3 regions of the Thermodesulforhabdus norvegica genome follow, and region 3 is predicted to be linked to each of the others. Evidence: riboswitches for the same ligand, from Rfam matches in the RefSeq annotation. Region 3 holds a riboswitch; each other region holds the start of a gene.
The links. Region 3 has a riboswitch for cobalamin ahead of cbpB (peptide-modifying radical SAM enzyme CbpB). Riboswitches for the same ligand answer to the same signal wherever they lie in the genome.
Positions count from the first base shown of each region.

Region 1 (7,031 bases), on a different contig from region 3:
TGGTGGGCGGCGATCGTGAAATTTTCGAGACCGTGCATCCTCTGCTCACAATACTCGGAAAGAACATCGTCTATCAGGGAAAGGCAGGGTCAGGCCAGCACACAAAAATGTGCAATCAGATTGTCATAGCGGGAACCATGATAGGCATCTGCGAAGCTCTGTTATACGGATACAAAGCCGGACTGGACCTGACGGAAGTTTTAAAATCCATTGCCAGAGGTGCCGCAGCGTGCTGGAGCCTGGACAACCTTGCGCCCAGGATACTGACCAGGAACTTTGACCCCGGGTTTTTTGTGGAGCACTTCATAAAAGACCTGGGAATTGCATTAAAAGAAGCCGAAAGAATGAATCTCGCTCTGCCCGGTCTTTCTCTGGCGCGCCAGCTCTATGTAGCAGCCAGAGCCCAGGGGCACGGCCACAAAGGCACTCACGCATTGATCCTTGCACTGGAACATCTTTCAGGGTTAAAGATTTTTTCGTAATCTGGAAAGCTACGACAAGGGGGATAAAGTGGCCAGGAGATTCGTCCAGATTGAAGACTTCCCCGTAAGGATCACTCTACCCGTTTTGTGGGGTCACATGGATGCATTCCAGCATGTGAATAACGTGATATATTTTCGTTATTTCGAGACAGCACGAATCGAGTATTTTGACAGAACCCCGCTTATGAAGATAATGAAAGAGAAGGGTGTGGGGCCAATTCTTGCTTCGACTAGTTGCAGATACATAAGGCCTCTTCGGTACCCGGACATAATCGAAGTGGGTTGCCGCATGCTGTGGGTCAGCGATTCCGAAGCCGAGCAGGAGTACGGGGTGTACAGCACGAAACAGAAAGCAATTGCTGCCGTCGGAACGGGTTTGATTGTGGCCTACGACTACGGCAAACAACAGAGAACCAACTTTCCGGAAGAGTTCTTCGAAGCCGTAAAGGCCATAGAGCCGTCCGTAGAAATAAGACGCCGTTAGGGAAGAAAAGAAGTATGTTTACGATGACGGAAATATTCGAAATGGCATTGAGGCTTGAAGAAAACGGCGAGGCCTATTACAGGCAGGCTGCAGAGCATGCCAGATCCTGCGGAATGCCTCAAAAAGTGGCCGACCTGTGGAAAAAGCTTGCGGAAGACGAACGGGAACATAGAAAGATGTTCATGGAAATGAAAAAATCTTTTTTGCAGGGCACCGACATCGACATAAAAGAGAAGGTGGGATCCTGGTACATAGTCGAAGCTATAGGCAACAGGCTTTTTTCATTCGACCCGGCCTGTGCCTTCAGCGCATCGGAGCCGAAGGATATAATCGGGATAGCCCGTGGTGTGGAAGAAGATTCTATCAGGTTCTACGAATTCCTCAGAAAGCTCGTCGATAATGAAACCGTTTTGTCGATCATAAAAAGAATAATCGATGAAGAGCGGGGCCATGTTGAACATCTTGACCGGCTACTGGCAGGCTTATAATCCGGGGATTGCAAATCCTCATTAATTCACGAAAGGATCTTGCTCTTCACCGGCCCGAACCGATTTGTCGTAGCATAAGGTCAATTCACTTTAGGCCTGTAGCTATGAATATGCCGACAGAAGCACATCCACAATCTGGTTGGGCACAACAGTTCTCGCCCAGACTTTTCACCGAAACCTCTCTCAGCCCTGCCTCCGCCAACCATTCCTTCATGTGCTCACTTTTAAATCCCAACCACGCATCGTGATGCTCTATCCGCAGGAAGTCGTGGGAATGCTCATCCAGATCGGTGATAATAAGTTTACCCCCTGGTCTGAGAATTCGCGCCATCTCTTTAATTGCCCGATACGGCAATTCTATGTGATGAAGACACATATTGGCAAAGGCGTAATCTACACTTTCGTCGGAGATGGGTAGCTCCGTCACTTCTCCGACCAGATAATCAACCCCGCTAACGCCTGCCAGCTTCCTTCTCATCCCGGCAAGCATTGCTCCGGAGCGATCAACCGCTATCACACGCAAACCTCTGTTGACCAGCCCTTCGGTGATGAAACCCGTGCCTGCTCCAATGTCGGCAGCAACGGCATCGCTTCGCACACCCGCAATTGAAATGGCCTTTTCTCTGACCTCCTCCGAGAAAAAACCCCGCCTCATCCGATCCCAATCAGAAGCAACCCGGTCGAAATAGTGGTTCGAAGTCATGACACCCCCTATTACCTTCGCCCATACACTCAACCCCAGCAGACCTTACAAACCGTCGACACGATAAAAAGGCCTTTTTCACCGTGCGGAAGAAACTTCGGGCAGATCAGAGGCAGAAACACTCTGAAGCTTTTTCTTCACTATCATAAGAGACAGGTAATGGGGCTTTTGCCCCCGTAAGGATCTTACATCGTACGAGATGGATTCCCCCTCCAGGCCGCACCGGCTGACAAAACAGGCGTTCTTTTCCAGCCCCTGTGATTCCAGAGCATCTATTACGGCGTCTATGTTCCGGTAAACCTTCAGTAAAACCACGTTGTCTGTAACTTCAAGCATTCTCCGGAGATGTTCTCCCCCCTGTGCTCCCGAAACTACGGCCAGAGATTCTTCACCTTCAACCAGAGGCACCGTACAGGCAGAAGCCGCCGCCTGAAAGGAAGTGATGCCCGGAACGGTTTCGATTTTTACGCTTCCCAGCAGGTTATAGAGTTCTCTCACCAAATATATGTATGTGCTGTAGATCAGGGGGTCTCCGAGAGTAACAAAGGCGACATCCTTACCGCTTCTCAAGACCTCCGCCACCCTCAGGCCGTTTTTGTGCCATGAATTTTCAAGGGTATCCGAATGGTAAGTCATCGGGAAGTAAAGATATTCCACAGGGGTTTCCGGAGGCAGGTAGGGTTTCACTATGTCGAGTGCCAGGCTGTAGCTATTTTTGGAGGAGGCCGCAGCGAAGATATAAGATACCCGATTCAAGATTCTTACGGCCTTAACGGTAATGAGTTCGGGATCCCCGGGACCAACCCCTATTCCGTAGAAAGTTCCCACCATTTCTCATACCCCTTAAAAATAAAAATCCTTAGAAGGAATCGACTTCTAAGGATCCCCCATTTCCATCCTCAGAACTGCGGGCTCACCCTCATCCCCGAGGTGAGAGCCTCTCGTCGTCAGGCAGGTGTTCTGACTTGCGGATCTTCCTACTCCCCGCGCCTTCCCCCTGAAGGAGTGGCCTTCTGCGGGTTTCGTCCCCGCTCACAGCGGTGGGTCCGTGCCGGATTCTCACCGGACTTCCCTTTTAAGCCCTCTACCGGGCACCTGACAACAGAACAGCACTTGCCTTTTACATTAATCCTTTCTTATCAGTCAACGATAAGAAAAGGCCAGAGAGACAAAAAGCCGGGGCTACTGCCCTTCTTTTATCGTATGGCAGCCCTGACACGTTATGGGAGCTGCTTTGGTGTTGTTTTCGTGATTGTACTTGCGATGGCAGTCAATGCAGAGCCCGTGATAAGAAAGCTTCAGATTCAGTTTTTGCTGAGGAGGAGGAAGCCTCTTTTCGTTTTTCACCGTCGGTTCGTTATGACAGACCTGACAGGACGTTTCATCTCCGTCGGTCCAGATATTTTCGCCGTTTTTGTAAAGATGATGACACTCCGTACAATCATAACCCAAATCATCAAAGTGAAGCATGTGAGGAAACCTTACAAGGGGCATTGTATGCTTCGGGTAGAGCGATGAGTTGATAATAATCTCCTCTTCCTGAGCAAAACCCTTTGGCGAAGAGACAAAAAGTATTGCAAAAACCATCAAAAAAGCCAGTTTCTTCATGGTACCTTCCTCTCGAAAGCAATAAAAGTTAGTTCTTGTGACGGCTTCGGCCTACTTTTTAGTGAAATTTTTCTCGCGGTGTCAAGTGAAGCCGGAAGGAAAATTCTTGCCGACAACTCCGGCCAGAGGGTATTTCATAAAATCCGTATAAAAAAGACGGCAGAGTGAGGTGGATTTATGGAGGGTTTTGAAAAAATAGACGAGCGGGAGATCCCTGAGCTGAGCACCAGCGCCTTTAGATACACCCACAAGCCTTCAGGGGCAGATATCCTGTTGTTAAAAAACGGGGACGAAAACAAAGTTTTTGGAATAACCTTCAGAACGCCCCCTCAGGATGCCACCGGACTTCCTCACATACTGGAACATTCGGTACTCTGCGGTTCCCGCAAGTATCCGGTCAAAGAACCCTTCGTCGAGCTTCTCAAAGGCTCACTCCAAACCTTTCTGAATGCCTTTACCTATCCCGACAAAACATGCTACCCCGTGGCAAGTACACATGAAAAGGATTTTCATAATCTCGTGGATGTGTACCTCGACGCAGTTTTTTTCCCGATGCTCAGGGAAGAAATCTTTCTCCAGGAAGGCTGGCACTATCATGTGGAGAATCCCAGCGAAAAGCCGGAAATTCGCGGGGTGGTTTACAACGAAATGAAAGGGGCTTACTCATCACCCGAGAGAGTTCTCGCAGAAACCATCCAGCAGTCCCTGTTTCCCGATCACCCCTATTCCTTCGATTCCGGAGGAGACCCCCTGGAGATTCCGAATCTCTCGTACGAGGACTTCGTTGCCTACCACAAAAGATTCTACCACCCCAGCAATTCCCGCATCTTCTTCTACGGAAACGGTTATCCTGACGCCGAACTCAGCCACATCGCTTCCTATCTGGAAAGCTTTTCGGCGACCCACGTTCCTTCTTCAATCCCGGACCTGAAGCCCTGGACGGGTTTACGGAAAGTACAAAAAAAATATGCAGCAACGCCCGGTGACAACCTGGATCGTAAAACCTATGCAACGCTCAACTGGTTACTGCCGGAAACACACGAAAGGATCACAAATTTTTCGCTTCAGATACTGCACCACATCCTGATCGGCACTCCGGGATCTCCGCTGAGGAGAGCACTCATAGAGTCAGGGTTGGGCGAGGATCTTGCCGGTGGGGGCCTGGAGACAGAACTGCGATGGATGTACTTTGCCATCGGCCTCAAAGGCATGTCTTCAACCGCAATAGACGACATGGTCAACCTGATAGAGGATACCATTAGAGGGCTCATCCGAGACGGCATTCCAAGATCTACCGTAGAGGCCGCCCTCAACACGGTAGAATTCGCCTACCGGGAGGGTAATACCGGGAACTACCCAAGAGGTCTCATCCTGATGCTCAGTGCTCTTACTACCTGGCTCTATGATCACGATCCTCTGGCTCTCGTGGCCTTTGAAAAACCCATCAACAGGATAAAAGACCTTTATGCGGAGAACCCTCATTACTTCTCAGAACTCCTAGAGAAGTACTTCCTTCAGAACGACCGAAAATCCCTGGTCATTCTCGAGCCGGATCCCGATCTTTTGCGGAAAATGGAGGAACGCCTCCAGGCAAAGCTCGAAGAAGCCACGAAAGGATGGACGAAGGAGACGAAAATTTACTTCCTGGAAAAGACAAAAGCTCTTGTAACCTACCAGAATCAGCCGGATCGTCCCGAAGACATAGCTAAAATCCCGCGGCTGAGCAGGAATGACCTCAGCCCAGAACATCCCGCCTTACCCCGGATCATCGAAAACTCCTCGAACCCCCTCATGATGCTCCACCCGATTCAAACGAACGGTATCGTATATATCGACATAGGTTTCAAGTTTGACGGAATGCCACAGGATCATCTTTCCTATCTGCCTCTTTTTTGCTCAGCTCTTCTTGAAGCGGGTACGACCGACGAAGACTACGTAAAGTTTACCGAGCGAATAGCCCGTCATACGGGGGGCATACGCCCGAAATTAGTTGTCAGGAATTCCTTCAGTGACCCGTCAGGGGTTTATCTGCTACTACTCAGGGGTAAGGCTCTTTCCGAGAAAGTTCCCGAGCTACTGAGAATCTTCCGGGACATGATAAGTAAAGTAGATCTGAACAACCGGGACCGTATCTTTCAGATTATTCTTCGCCATAAGGCCCTGAGGTATCAGAGGATCATTCCCGAGGGACATCGAATGGCCATGAGAAGAGTCCGGGGACACTTTACCCTGCCCGACCGCGTCAAGGAAGAGCTTTCGGGATTGAGTCAATACTTCTTTGTGAAAAACCTGGCTGACAATTTCGACAAGAAGTGGCCCGAGATTAAAGAAAACCTTTCAGCCCTGAGGGATTATCTTTTTAAAACATCCCGGATGGTCGTGTCCGTAACGGCAGACGGAGATCTTCTGACCGCAACGAGAGCAAGTCTGGAAAGGGAACTGCTGCCGGAAATCGGGGACGGCAAAAACATTCCCGAAAGTGGCTCTCTTTCATGGAATTTTAAGGATCTGCCTCCGAAAGAAGCTTTTACATTGCCCGTTCAGGTCCATTATGTGGCTTCGGGGGCACCTCTTGGTGCAGGAGCCGTAAAACCCGACGACGGTACTCTTCTGGTCGTCTTAAACTACCTGAGAACCGGATGGCTATGGGAAAAGATACGCGTTCAGGGAGGAGCCTACGGTGCTCACTGCTTTTTCGACCGCGCTTCGGGCATTCTGGTTATGACATCATACCGTGATCCCCATCTCGAAAAGACGGTTGACATAATGAGGAACTGTCATGAAAGCATCTCCCCTGAAAAGCTGGGCGATGAAGATATTACTCCTGCGGTTATAGGCACCTTTGGAAAAGTCGATCCGCCCCTATTCCCCGATGCAAGGGCTTACGTCTCTTTAGTCCGTTATCTGACGGGAGAAACCGAAGAAATGAGACGAAACCTCAGAAAGGCGATTATCCAGACCGATAGAGAAGATTTCTACAGAGCAGCGGAATTGCTCAGACAATGGTCGCAGAACCTTCATCTCTGTGTCCTGGGACCTGCCGATTCAATAGAAAGTGCACGAACAGACCTTTTAAAAGACGCAGAAAGGGTAGCAATTGAAGGCTGACTTGCATCAGACAAAACCGGGGCTCCTTTCAAAAGGCCCCAGTTTTGTCTGCGATAAACTCTAGCTTGATTGAAGCAGAAGAGGTTTGAAGAAAATATCAAGAATCAAATTCGGATCTTCCGGCAGGGGATGTTCCTCCGGCTTTTCAAGCCACAGGA
Region 1 covers NZ_FOUU01000003.1:21,189-28,219, reverse strand. The annotation lists gene BM091_RS06225 (NAD(P)-dependent oxidoreductase) at 1-482, shown strand, start outside; gene BM091_RS06220 (acyl-CoA thioesterase) at 511-966, shown strand; gene BM091_RS06215 (ferritin-like domain-containing protein) at 981-1,454, shown strand; gene BM091_RS06210 (class I SAM-dependent methyltransferase) at 1,540-2,157, opposite strand; gene cobI (precorrin-2 C(20)-methyltransferase) at 2,236-2,988, opposite strand; cobalamin riboswitch at 3,091-3,271, opposite strand; gene BM091_RS06200 (cytochrome c3 family protein) at 3,340-3,765, opposite strand; gene BM091_RS06195 (insulinase family protein) at 3,943-6,873, shown strand; gene BM091_RS06190 (TetR/AcrR family transcriptional regulator) at 6,934-7,031, opposite strand, start outside.
Region 1: another riboswitch for cobalamin. It lies ahead of cobI (precorrin-2 C(20)-methyltransferase); the one in region 3 lies ahead of cbpB (peptide-modifying radical SAM enzyme CbpB).

Region 2 (7,031 bases), 240 kb from region 3:
CGCGGCGGCAAAGAGCATATCGGATCTGAGAGATGGATCTTTCGTAAGAAATGCGCACTTTTCAAAGAGGCCTGCGGCTTCTCTCATTCTGCCCAGCTTCCGTGCCGACTGAGCCTTCCCCTGACACAAGGCAAAATTCCGGGCATTGCTACTAAAACCCCTTTTATAGATTTCATAGGCTTTTGAAAAGTTGCCACACAGAAAGTGGGCATTGCCGAGTTCAAGTAAAACCTCGGCACTTTCACTACCGGACGCTCTCATGTGCTCTTCCAAAACGGATATAGCTCTTTGACATTTTCCAGTTTTCATCAACCCCTGAGCCTTAACGATAACGCTCGCATCATCGGCAGCTTCCGAAAAACCTCCAGGATCCACGACCATGAAAAGTACGGTCGAAACCAGGCAGACCAGCGTTTTAACGGAATGCAGCATTAAGCGGCTTACTCCTTCAGTCTGAACTTTACGGGAAGAACCACCAGGGTTTTAACGGTTTCTCCTTTGTACCTACCCGGCAAAAATCTCCATTTTTTCAGGGCTTCAATCACACTTTTTTCAAAATAACCCTCCGGGTTTGCCGAAATTATCCTGATATCTTCAATAGAACCGTCTCTTCCAACCACGAACCTTACCACAACCTCACCTTCTATCATCAACCGCCTGGCCCTAAGCGGATAAACGGGCTTAACACTGTGCAAAACCCTAGGAGGTTCATCCACCTCTGCCACTCCATAAGTCTTCAACCCTCCGGGTATTCCCGGTCTGGCCCTGTTTCCCGAAGGAGCCGAGGGAACTGTGCGGGAAGTCTTAACGGGGTTTGTATGCACGACCCTGGCGTGTACGACACGGGTACGGGGCTTTCGCAGGCTAATATCCGGAGGGGTCACAACAGAGGCCGCCACATTTTCCATCGGAGGCGGAGGTTCCATAAAAAAAATCTCTTCAGGAATCTTTGTCTGGGGGGGCGGTTCGCTCTCGATTATTTCTTCCGGTTCCACGACGGACCTTATGGTTTGAAAGTCCATTCCATAGGGAGAATATTCAATACCTATCGGATTCGGGGTCGTGAAAAGAAACGTATCGTTTTTTCCCATCCGGGAAAGCAAAAGAAAAAGACAGAGAGTGCATAAAAAGCCGGCAATGTAGTGGCGTTTACCCACCTCCATCACTTCCCGCCTTCCTCGCCGCAACGCTCAGGTTTTTCGCCCCGGCAGCCCTGCATTCGTCCAGCACGCGAATAAGCACATCGGTCTTTGCATTTCTGTCACAAACGACGACAACACCGGCGTCGGGATTTTCGCGAAGCACCTTTGACACGTAAGTTCTGATCATGGGAATCTCGATCCGACGGCCTTCAACAAAGATTTCTCCCTTTTCGGTAACGCCGATGATGAAACTCAGTTTTTCAAGCGGCTCCGCCGTCTTAGCCCGCGGCCTTTCCACAACGACACCGCTCTCTCTGGTAAAAGAAGTCGTGACCAGGAAAAAAATTAGAAGAATAAAAACCATGTCCATAAGAGGAGCCAGATTGATTTCCACTCCGCCACGGCGCTGAAAACGCTTTCTCCTGAGAACGTGACTCATGATTCACCATTTCCTTCTGATTCTTTCACGACTCTGTTCAAAAATGTGGGCTCCCAGCATCGCCGGAACCGCAATAGTAAGCCCCGTCTGGGTGGTGATAAGAGCTTCAGATATTGCAGAAGCAAGATTTCTGGGATTCATACCCATCCAGGAAGAAAGAACCCTGAACGCCGAAATCATCCCGGAGACCGTTCCCAGAAGCCCGATGAGCGGAGCCACCACGGCAAGGACTACAAGGGTATTACTTGCTCTTTCCAATTGTTCAAAAGTACCGACAGACACTGCATCCGACCTTTTCCGAGCTTTAGGAAATACAGAAGCCACAAAAACCGCCCAGGTCCATACAGAACAAACGAACAGAGCTATCATCCAGGGGCCGCCCTGTTGAAAGTAGGAAACCAGAGAATTGACTATTTCGCCCATGACCCTTTCTCCCTTTGTTCCCATTCCGTAAGAATCCCGCAAACCTGAGAACTTTTTTCCTCTGCCTCCGTCGTCAATCTGTCTGCCCATCTCTCCAGGAAATGATGGGCTACTATGACGGGAACGGCGATCATCAGGCCAAATTGCGTCGTTACAAGAGCTTCGGAAATACCGGCAGAAAGATACCTGGGGTTACCGGTTCCAACGACCGTTATAACCTGAAAGGTTTCGATTATTCCGCATACCGTCCCGAGAAGACCCAAAAGAGGAGCAACAGAAGCCATGGTTGTAAGTGTCGAAAGAAACCGGTTGAGGCGTCCCGTCTCTTTAAAAAGGGCTTCATCAACGATATCTTCAACTCTCGGCACTTCAGCCCTGGTCGGATTTGAGAGAAAGTAAGCTGAATACGCCGAAACTATGTTGCCGACAATCCTTGCCGCAGGAGAAAACCCTAATCCCTTACAGATCTCGTAACATCGATCCCATTTGCCCGAACGAACCGCATCCATAATACGCGTCCATGCTTCTTCGCCGAGCGGCTTTTGCTTCCGGTAAAACCAGACTCTCTCGATAAAAATGGACGCACATATGAGCGCTATAAGCAGAAGCGGCCACATAACGACCCCGCCCGACTTAAACCATTCGACGAGGCGATTGCCTGTGGCTTCGTAAACGTTCTCGTAAGCCTTTTTCCCCGTTATGTCGACCGGCACAGGACCGCCGTTTTTATCAAGAAAGTTTTTTACGGTCCGTGAGATTTCCGCCGGAAGGGGATAACCTGAAAGCAGAAAAGAATTGCCGGGACCCAGTCTGACGAGCCTGACATCGTCACTGGATAAGGCAAAAATACAGAAAGTTCCGACCCTCAAAGCCGTCACATTTCGTTCCTGACCGTCATCGCCGTAAATGGGAAGTTCGACCTTCTCTACAAGTCCCCCAAGCGTGATTTCCGTAAAGAGCGCTTCCGCCAGGGACCTGATATCTTCCATGGTTACAACGTAGTCCGGTTCATTTAATCTATCCCGCAGGTCCTTTAAACCGCCGTGATACATGACCAGAGGATTTCTGTCGAAAAGACCTGCAAAATCGTCCTGCCATGAAAGAATCTGCCTGTGTATTTCGGCCACTTCACCCTGCTGCTCCGAAAGGTCTTTACGGAATTCTTCTTCATTTTTCCGCAATGCTTCAAACTCACTCTTGAGACCCTCTACTTCACTTCTCAGAGCTCCGGCCCTTTTTTCAAGCGTCGCGATTTCTTCAAGCAGAGCACTTCGCTCCTTTTCGATCTGCCCGAAAACCCTTGAGGTCCTTTCTTCGGACAGTGTTATTTCTTTTTCAACCTCCTTTGAAAGAGTCCTCCAGGAAAGGCCTTCAGCTCTCGGAGTTCCCTGCATTACTGACAAAATAAGAAGACACAGCACGGAGAATTTCAGGGGTTGTGAGATCATCGTTCAGCCCTTTCACCGGCAACCGGAATAACTAACCAGGTATCTTCCCGGGAAGGCTCCAGGGAGTCTCCCCTCTGTACTCGATCAAAAACCTCCAGAACCCGGTCTCTTAAATCACCGGAAACAGGCTTCCATGTATGACTCACGGGATCATAAAAATTAAGAAAAGACCTATCAGGAGGCCCACAAAAAAGTGCAAGTCTGCCCACCCGCAAAAACTGCACGTACTGCTCTTTATCCCCCTCTTTGAGCATGCCGTCGTAGACTTCCACCGACCTTCCGTAAAGAGCTTCCGCAAGTAGAGTTTCAAGAACCTTTCGGGTCTTTTCCGATAGAGAAATCGAATAATCCGCAAGGGTTGCTTTGAGATCGGTCAGCCTCTTGAGCCTTTGTTCTCTGTGAAAGGGTAGGTCATTCCTTATGGCTTCATCAAGCCTATCTGTCGCATCGTAGAGAAACCTCTCAAGGTTCGAAATCAACTCCTGCGCACTTTCTCTCTGTTGCTCCAGTTTCTCAGACCTGGTCCTGGCCGTGTCCCGGTAATTCTCGTATTTCTCCTTTTCATGCTGCAGGTAGGCGATTTCCATTTTGAGCTTTACAATCTTTTGCTCCAGGGCAGCTCGCTCCTTTTCCCATTCTTCCCAGGCTCGGGCGGCATCTTTTTCATCGGATATTGCCTTGGTCAGAGCGGCATACAGTCCCGAAGGAGTCCCGGTAGAAGCACCAACATTACCTGCCGTCAGTATCGTGATCACAAAGAAAGCATTACATTTCAACCACATAGCAGCCGACCTCCATAAAATCAAAAGGCCACGCTCCCTTCCCTTTTCCGGAAAGGGCCTTCGTGGCCTTTTTCCTGTCCCCGGTTTTTCGGAACCGTTCTTCGGTTCGCCTGATGTTATTTTAGCGCATTGGTGGATGTCAAGAGGATAAACGCACCTGCCATCAAAACACATTACGAAACTGTGTCGGGTCGCTACAGGATACCAGAAAACAGTGTTGACATTTCATGTTTCCATCAGGTATAGGAGTTACGGAAATTTTGAAGTTTAGCGGTATCAGGTGCCCCTGCTAAGGGCTTAAAAGGGAACCCCGTGGGAATCGGGGACGGTCCCGCCGCTGTGAACGGGGACGAAACCCGCAAAATGCCACTGTCCCGATGATCGGGATGGGAAGGCGCGGGGAGTAGGAAGATCCGTGAGTCAGAAGACCTGCCTGATACCGGCCGATTGAGGGTTCGAGGAAGGACCCGAGCGGCTCCCAGGGATGAAGAAAGCAGGGTGCAATCCTTAGGGCGCAGGCTCTAAGGATTTTTTTTATAAATTAAAAACCCAAGGAGGAATCATTATGCGAGTCCTGCCGGTCTTCGTGGCCTTTCTGTCCCTGGGATTCAACCTTTTTTGTTGCCATGCCTCTCGTGCTTTTGAGATGGAACCTCTGGTCATCACCGCAACCAGGGTTCCAACACCGAGTCACGAAGTCCCTGTAAGGGTCGACGTCATCACCCGGGAAGAAATAGAACGATCACACGCATCAGACCTTTCAGAGCTGCTCATTCAGAAGCTCCCTACCCATTTTCATCGATACCCCGGATCACTTACCTCTGTTGATATTCGCGGATTCCGTACAGACACGCACGGAACGGACATCAAAGGTCGTGTCCTCGTGCTCATTGACGGTCACAGGGCCGGGACGGGAAACATATCGGCCGTTCCTCTGGAAAATGTTGAAAAAATCGAGATTCTTCGAGGGCCCGCATCGGTCATGTACGGTTCTGCGGCCCTCGGCGGCGTGATCAACATCATTACGAGAGAAGGCAGGGGAAAACCCACCGTTGAAGCGGGCTTTGAATACGGAAGCTGGAATCGAAAAAAAGGCAGTCTCTCCGCATCAGGAGGACTTTCCGGAGATCAAATTGGTATATCCTTCGGCGCAAGGCAAATTCATCAGGACGATGACTATAACGATGGAGACGGCGATAGGGTTGAAAACACGCACTATTCTGACGAAGCCTATTCCCTGAGCCTTACGGCAAGGCCAGCAGAAGGTCACCGTATTATGTTCGTCGGCCAATACTTCAGGGCCTGGGATGTGGGGACGCCCGGCGCTACCTACAGTCCTGACTACGACGATTATAAAAGCATACTGCGGCGCTACGGTGCTCTGAGTTATGACGGCGGCGCGGACGAACTAGGTCTTTCGTGGCACATCAGTGGCTACAGCGTTTACGACAGAAGCTCCTGGAACGATCCTGCTCAGGCCTGGGGATATCTCAACCACATTGTAGAAACCGAAACACAGGGTCTTCGAGGCCATGTTGCCGTACCTGCTTTCGGTTTGGGAAGGATAATCGTCGGAGGCGATTTCGATCACATCGAAGTGGATTCCTGGAACGTCCCCCCGGGTGTCGCACCATGGTCTCCCGACACAAGCTACGACAATTATGCTCTTTATGGGGAACAAAAAATTTCCCTTTTTGACCGTCTCAATATCTATGCCGGCCTGAGATACGACCTTTTCGACGAAAGCCTGGAAGAAACTCCGGGGCTTGAGGTTACGGCCGAAGATAAAAGCTTCGACGACGTAAGCTGGAGGGTCGGCGCAAGCTTCGACCTCACAGACTGGCTGACGGCCAGGGGTCACATCGGAACGGGCTTTCGGGCACCTACGGCCGATGAGCTGGCCGGTAGGTTTGCTCAGGGGAGCTGGACAAAGATCGCTGGAAATCCCGATCTGGAGCCCGAAAAGAGCACGACCTATGAGCTGGGGGTCGATGCGGTTTACGGCAAGGCGTCGCTGGGTTTTTCCGTCTTTTACACGGACTACACGGATCGCATTGTCGGCGGATTTACAACGTGCATTGACGGCGATTGCACCTGGACCACCTACAGAAACGTTGACGGGGCGACCTTTACCGGCATGGACGGATATGCCTCCTGCGACTTCGCATTCTCTCTTGGTTCTTTTAATGCCACCGTCACCCCTTATGTAAACTGGATCTACTATTTCTCCCGTGAGCTTGAAGACGAAAGCTCGGCACAGGACCTCGGTACCGATACCGTTACCTATGTATCAAAGGCCAATCTGATCGCCGGGCTTCGGTTTCACTTTGACCGCTATGCAGACCTGAACATATGGGCGAACTACCATGGTCCTCAAAAAGTTCAGAACTGGGACTACACATCACCCTTATACGGAACCGTTTACGACAAAGGCGGTTTCACCATTTATTCACTCCGGCTGGATTTTCACATCTTCGATCATCTTCATCCCTATCTGACGATCGATAACCTGACCGACAAGGATTACGCCTACGCAGATGGATACCCTATGCCGGGGCTGACCGTTATCGGAGGCTTTAAACTCAGGTTCTAGGGAGGCAGGCATGTCCGTTAGGGCTCTCATTGTTGGCCTCTTTCTGGCCCTTGCCGTTTTCGCCGCCAAAACAGGGGCGGGACTGGCTTACGGGCTTAAAACCCGCAAAAGCAGAAGGGCTGTGGCAGGTCTTCTCATCGGCTATTCACTGGGATACCTTGCGCTGATTTCGGCCATGACATCGATACTTACAGGACCCTGCCT
Region 2 covers NZ_FOUU01000001.1:270,827-277,857, forward strand. The annotation lists gene BM091_RS01335 (tetratricopeptide repeat protein) at 1-432, opposite strand, end outside; gene BM091_RS01340 (energy transducer TonB) at 441-1,163, opposite strand; gene BM091_RS01345 (ExbD/TolR family protein) at 1,150-1,581, opposite strand; gene BM091_RS01350 (MotA/TolQ/ExbB proton channel family protein) at 1,585-2,004, opposite strand; gene BM091_RS14025 (MotA/TolQ/ExbB proton channel family protein) at 1,992-3,452, opposite strand; gene BM091_RS01360 (DUF3450 domain-containing protein) at 3,449-4,234, opposite strand; cobalamin riboswitch at 4,496-4,685, shown strand; gene BM091_RS01365 (TonB-dependent receptor plug domain-containing protein) at 4,800-6,827, shown strand; gene BM091_RS01370 (DUF2162 family putative transporter) at 6,838-7,031, shown strand, end outside.
Region 2: another riboswitch for cobalamin. It lies ahead of BM091_RS01365 (TonB-dependent receptor plug domain-containing protein); the one in region 3 lies ahead of cbpB (peptide-modifying radical SAM enzyme CbpB).

Region 3 (7,031 bases):
GATGCAACCCGGGAGGCACGGGCTTATCAGTTGCTCAAATTCGTGAAGGAACCTTCCATCAGAGCAGTTTTCTCGGTACTGGATTATGACAACGATCCCATAAAGGATCGTATGGAGGTCAAGGTAGGAGAGGAAACCAAAACCGTTTTTCCTGCCAAAAAGGGTGGTCAGGTTATAGCCGTGGCGTTGGATGCTGCTGCTTCTGGTTACGGCGGTCCGGTAGAGGTCATGGTGGGATTTAAGCCTGATGGTACTCTTGTGGGAATTGGTATAATGAGACATTCGGAAACACCCGGACTGGGAGCAAGGGTTACGGAAGATGTCTTTACGTCTCAGTTCAGAGACAAGACACCTCCCATAAAACTGTCGGCACAGGGTGGTACGATAAACGCCGTATCAGGGGCCACGATCTCCAGTACTGCTGTCGTTACTGCGGTAAATCAGGCAAGTGAAATCTTTTCTCAGATCAAGGGGGAGGTTTTTTAACCTATGAGTGTTGCAAAAGAATTCACAAAGGGTTTGTGGAAAGAAATACCTCCTTTCAGGCTTGTTCTCGGGCTTTGTCCGACACTTGCCGTAACCACAGCGGCCGAAAACGGGCTTGGTATGGGGTTGGCCACAACCTTCGTCCTGGTGGGTTCCAATTTTATAGTCTCAATTCTGCGTAAGATCATACCTTCTAAAGTTAGAATAGCCTCCTTCATCGTTGTCATTGCAACTTTTGTTGTTATGGTGGAATTGCTCATGCAGGCTTACTTCTATCCTCTATACAAGGTGCTTGGAATTTTTATACCCTTAATCGTGGTTAACTGTATCGTTCTAGGTCGAGCTGAGGCTTTTGCCTCAAAAAACGGGGTAATTCTGTCTCTGGCCGATGGGCTCGGCATTGGGCTTGGTTTTACCATCTCGCTTACGGTGCTCGGAGCTATAAGAGAACTTTTCGGAAGTGGCACAATCTTCGGGCATGCCGTTATGGGGGCATCTTTTGAACCTTTGAGTTTCCTGATAAAAGCCCCGGGGGCTTTTCTGTGTCTGGGTGTTATTCTCGCAATTATGAACGCCATCAGCGAAAAGTAAGAGAGTGAGCGGGCCATGAACGAGTATTTGTTGATTGTTATCAGTGCCGTTCTTGTAAAAAACATCCTTTTGATACGTTATCTCGGTAACTGTCCTTTTCTGGGCGTGTCCAACCGAATGGACACGGCTACCGGCATGGCTATGGCCGTCGTCTTCGTCATGACGCTGGCCAATCTCATAACCTGGTGTGTTCACAGATACATTCTCGTTCCCTTTGGTCTTGAATACCTTCGCACCATTGCCTTCATATTGGTAATCGCATCGCTGGTTCAACTTGTGGAAATGTTCTTGCAAAAGTCAGTGCCTGTTCTCTACAGAATGCTGGGGATTTTCCTGCCTTTGATTACAACAAATTGCGCCGTGCTTGGTGCGGCTGTTATAGCCATTAACGAGGAGTATAACCTTGCCCAGGGTGTTGTCTTCGGCATTGCCTCTGCCGTTGGTTTCGGTCTGGCACTGATATTGATGACTGGGCTTCGTGAAAGGTATGCTCTTCAGCCCGTACCCCGGCATTTCAGGGGTACTTCATCGGGCTTAATTACTGCAAGTTTGCTTGCTCTGGCCTTTTTTGGCTTTTTTGGAATGGTTGAATAGAAGTTTGACCTTTTTTCATACTTGCGTTATTTACGGAGTTGAAAGAGCGTAGCTAAGGCTTCGGCATCCCGGAACACGGTGAAAATCCGTGGCGGACCCGCCGCTGTGATCGGGGACGGGAGGTCACCCCAGGGATTCGGGAGTTAGCTTTCCGGATCCGGCCACTGTTCTGCTCAAGCAGAATGGGAAGGCTGTGGCCATCCCGGATGATCCGAGAGCCAGAAGACCTGTCGAAGCCGTTAGCGGGCAATCCTGATGGCAAAGGGATCCCGGATCGATCACGCTGTAGGTGTGTGGTTGATCCGGGTTTTTCTTTTAAACCAAAACCGTAACGGGAGGTACTGACATGAAGGCAAAGGTCATCAGTTACCGTCGTCGCTGCCGTTCTGCTGCCGGAACCGGGCTTTCCCACTACATTTTGTTGACTCCCAAAAAGTAACCTAGCTACCGACCACTAATCGGGAATCACGGCAGGCCGTGGCCTGCCGTGACGAATTAGAAACTCGGGGAGGAAAGTTACCACTATGACAATCCCGCTTTACGCAAACACCGGTTATGGACCACACTTCAGCGTAATCGACATCGGCCTCAAGGACAAGGTCGCCGTAATTGACCCCGACACAGGCTTCTGGGCCCTGAGTGAATCAAGTTCGTTGGGTGATATACTGGCCGGCGACTTTGCAGAAAAATACATGGACCAACGGCAAAGTTTCGCCGAGGAAATGGATAATTTCCGATTTAACCTTACTCCCTCGGCCGTGTACTTCAACCCCACGGAAAAATGCAACTTTAACTGCACTTATTGCTATATTCCGGAGGAAATTCGGCGTAACGGCGTAACAATGACCTCCGAAGAAGTTTCCAGGGCCCTCAATGTCCTGAAGGAATATTTCGGTAAAACTCTGCCCCCGAAGGTTAAACCTCAAGTTATCTTCCACGGAAGCGAACCGATGATCGCCCGTGACGCCGTTTTCCGGGCAATTGAGGATTTTCGTGATGATTTCCTGTTCGGCATACAGACAAACGGCATTCTTCTGGATCGCGAAGCAGTGGAGTTCCTGACATCACGGAACACCGGAATCGGGCTGTCTCTAGATGCCCCCGTTGAAGAGGTTGCCAACACAACCCGGAAGAACTGGAGCGGTCAGGGGGGATTCCGAAAAATCCTCGAAGTGCTGGAGATGCTTCGAGAATATCCGGCCTACAATGTCATTACCACGGTCACCCGAGAAAATGTCCATCTTCTACCGCAGATGGTTGACTTCTTTGCAGATCTGGGCGTTCAAATGGTGATGTTTAACCCCGTAAGATGCACTCAACGGGGAGGCAGAGAACTTAAACCCGAGGACTCCATTATGGCAGAATACTTCTGCCGTGCCCTAGACCAGACGAGAACCGTAAGAGACCGCAAGGGATTCAAAATTGTGGTGGTTAATTTTGCCAACGTCCTGGCCGGGATTCTCGGCCCCACGACAAGAAGGCTCATGTGCGACATATCGCCATGTGGCGGAGGCAGGTGCTTTTTTGCGGTTTCGGCCCGGGGAGATCTCTTTCCCTGCAGTGAATTCGTGGGATTTCCCGAATTCCGTGGAGGAAACCTTTTAAAAGACCCTGTTGAAAATGCCCTTAAATCCGAACCTTTCCTCAAGGTTACGAATCGCAAGGTGGAAGACATAGCCCCCTGTTTCAGGTGCGCCATAAAACACTTCTGCGGCGCTCCTTGCCCTGCCGAAGTGTACTCTCTTCACGGAAAACTCAATGCTCCGGCCCCCTATTGCAAATTTTACGAGGAGCAGGTTCGATACGCTTTCAGGGTAATAGCGTCCGGAGAAGAAAAAGAATTCCTTTGGGACGGCTGGGAGGAAGAAACGGAGGAAACCTTTTCTCAGATCCTGCCTTAGGTCTATAAGGGGTCCGATTTAGGTCGGACCCTTTCATTTCTTGTTTTTCAGGTACCTGAGAAATTCTTCAACATCGTCCGGCGTATCTATAGAAATTGTATCCCGTGAAGACGGAAGAATTTTAACGGAATAGCCCCGTTCAAGGGCTCTGAGCTGTTCCAGGCGCTCAAGTTGTTCCAGCTTACCCGGTGGCAACTTCACAAAAGTTTTCAAAAAGCCGTAACGATAACCATAAAACCCCAGATGCTTCCACCAGACCAGATTATCAGACGTGTCGTCTCTGACGTGTGGTATCGGAGCACGGGAAAAGTAAAGAGCTCGCATTTCGTTATCAAAAACAACCTTGACGGTGTTGGGATTCAGGAATTCTTCTTTTGATTTTGATCGATAGGCCAGCGTAATAATGGAGAATTCCGGATACTCCACACAAGCCGTTATCAAATCGTCCACAATCTGCCCGTCAACCGTGGGTTCATCACCCTGTACGTTAATAATGACGTCCTCGTCGCGGCAACCGTACTTCTCGGCCGCTTCGGCTATTCTATCGGTCCCGGACAAGTGTTCGGAACTGGTCAGCACGACAGATGCACCGAAGCTTTCGGCTTCCTCACGAATCCTTTCATCATCCGTGGCTATTATCACATTATCGGCTTTCAGGCTCCGGGAGCATCCCTCGTAAACCCACCTTAATAAGGACTTCCCCGCCAACTTCAAAAGAGGCTTTCCGGGAAGCCTTGTCGAAGAGTACCTTGCCGGTATAAAGACATAAGTTGCCATGAAAACCTCTTAATGTGGAGGAACCTCGATGTCCGAAAAAGCCCAGCTAGATATTACGGATCCTTCCGATCAAAGACAAGCCCTGGAACTGGCCTCCAACTATGCGAAAACCCTCCTTCAGAGATTTCCGGAATACTCTGAATGGTTATGGGATCAGAAATCGATAAGAAGAAGCTTTTCGCTTTTGGATGTTCACAGGGATTTTCAGAAAGAAATCGGTGAAGCTCCTTCTCTGGCCGAGGTAGCCAGAGCTATGAGGCGGGTGAAGCAAAGACATTTCCTGAGACTCGCCCTGAGGGACCTAATCGGTTTGGACGACCTCCAGAGTTCAACGGGTCAGCTATCGGATTTCGCCTGCGCTGCATTTCAAACGGCTTACCAATTTCTCGAAAAATTTCCCCATCTTTGGAACGGGGTTTTGCTTATTGATGAAATAAAATCAGGAAATCTATCCCTTGCGGTAATCGGACTCGGCAAGCTGGGAGCCCACGAACTGAATTTTGTTTCAGATGTGGATATTATGTTCATATACGAGATGGATCCGACCTCATCCAACCGCCTGCTTCACGAAGTCGTCTCAACTCTAACCCGTTTATGCCATGCCTTAGTTCATCTGGTGGACGACATCGTGGAGGGTGATCGGCTGTTCAAAGTAGATCTGCGCTTAAGACCCGGCGGAAAAGACTCGGAACTGGTCGTCCCTCTGCCCTTTGCATTACACCATTACCTTGTGGAAGGTCAGAGCTGGGAAAGATTTGCTCTTATCAAGGCCTCCCCCCTTGCCGGTAACATAAGTCTGGGTAATTACCTGATAAGGGAAGTTCAGCCCTTCATATACCGTCGTTTTCTCGACTTTCAGGCGCTGGACGAGATACGGCGGATGCGAGACAGGATTCTTTCCGAAACACCTCCCACAAAACCCGGGCCGGGTTACGACGTTAAACTCGGCATTGGTGGCATAAGGGAAATAGAATTCATAGTGCAGGCTCTTCAGATCATATACGGGGGGAGAAAACCGGACCTTCGTGAGGCTTCAACCTTAAAGGCCCTTAAGAAACTTGCAAAGGAAGAAATCCTTCCGGAAGATGTGGCTATGAAGCTGAGCGAGGCCTACGAGTTTCTGAGGAGGACGGAACACTGGATTCAGCTTGCGAACAACGTTCAGAGCCACAAGATCCCCAGGTCCGCAACGGCAATGGAAAAGCTGGTTCGTGCCGTTATGAGGGTTCACCCTTCCGAGGAGGTCGGACCCTACATTGAGCAGTTTATAAAACATCTTCACAACCAGACCGACTTCGTTAACAACCAGTTCCGCTCTCTCTTTGGTGAAGAGTTCACACGATACGGGGGTAGAGGCGAAGAAGTGCCGAAAGAGGAGGAAGAAACAGAGGCTTTAAACTCGAGGTGTATTAAGGAAATAATTGAAAAGTGGTCGGCTTCTAAAGAGCTTTCGGAGGAGAAAAAAGCCTTCGTTGCCGTAGTTGCCGACAGGAGCTCAACATTGGTTTGCAAGCTTCCAAATTCCTTTCCCGCTGAAACTGCAGCGGTGAAAATAATCCGCTTCATGGAAGGCGTACTTCGAAGACCGGGTTTGGTAAAGTTTTTTCTTGGAGGAAGCAGAAGACATCAATCCAATCGGACACTTCAAAGAGCTCTGGAGGCGCTGATACGAAGCCCTTTTGCAGCAAACATTCTGATTCATCTTCCCGGCCTTGCCGAAAATCTTAAGGACACCTTTCAGGACTTTGAAGATTGGTCATCTGAGTGCAGTGCCGTAATGGAGTCAACTCCGGCTTTTGAGGAAAAAATCCAGTGGCTCCGGCGTTTTAAAAATGAACGCCTTCTCACGATTGTCCTGCAGGACATCCTGAAGAACCCGGGACCGGAAATAATCGGAACCGAGCTAACCCGTCTTGCCGAATACTTTGTAAATCAGACCTACAGGATTACCTGCGAACGGCTTGGAATTAATCCCGAAGCCTATCCGCTCTGCGTATGTGCACTGGGAAAGCTGGGCAGCAGAGAAATGGGGTACCATTCGGACCTTGACCTCATGTTCGTTTTCTCCGCCGAACTCGCCGATAACGGCAAAGGTCTTGAACAGATACCCGAAGAAACGGTAAAACTGGTGCAAAGATTTGTCAGGCTTCTCTCCATAAATCTTGAAGAAGGACCCGGTTATGAGGTGGATATGCGTCTGCGCCCCTCTGGAAATTACGGACCTCTTGTGGTTACCAGAAGAGCCTGGGATGAATACTATCAGGATCAGGCCGATCCCTGGGAATACGCTTCTCTTGTCAGGTTTCGACCGGTAGCTGGAAACGGTGAGCTTGCCCGCGTTCTTGTGGACAGGGTGACCGAAATCCTTTCGGTTCCAAGAGATCCGGAGAAGGTATGGAGACGGCTTTGCGATCTGCGCAAACGCATGGAAGAGGAACGCCTGGGTGAAACCGGGGACAGGGAGGGAATTCACATCAAGCTTGGTAGCGGCGGCCTCGCCGATATTGAGTTATGGTGTCAGGGAACGGTGGTCGTCTGGAATCGGCCTGGATGGACGCCCGGTACTACCACGGGAGAACTGCTGCCGGGGGTTTTGGATACCTGGAATGTAAATCCTCGGGAAGCGGAAAAGATCGCTGATGCCTTTAGAATTCTCAGGTGGCTGGAATTAAGGACTTCCCT
Region 3 covers NZ_FOUU01000001.1:515,205-522,235, forward strand. The annotation lists gene rnfG (RnfABCDGE type electron transport complex subunit G) at 1-486, shown strand, start outside; gene rsxE (electron transport complex subunit RsxE) at 490-1,077, shown strand; gene rsxA (electron transport complex subunit RsxA) at 1,093-1,671, shown strand; cobalamin riboswitch at 1,697-1,917, shown strand; gene cbpB (peptide-modifying radical SAM enzyme CbpB) at 2,196-3,572, shown strand; gene kdsB (3-deoxy-manno-octulosonate cytidylyltransferase) at 3,606-4,349, opposite strand; gene glnE (bifunctional [glutamate--ammonia ligase]-adenylyl-L-tyrosine phosphorylase/[glutamate--ammonia-ligase] adenylyltransferase) at 4,378-7,031, shown strand, end outside.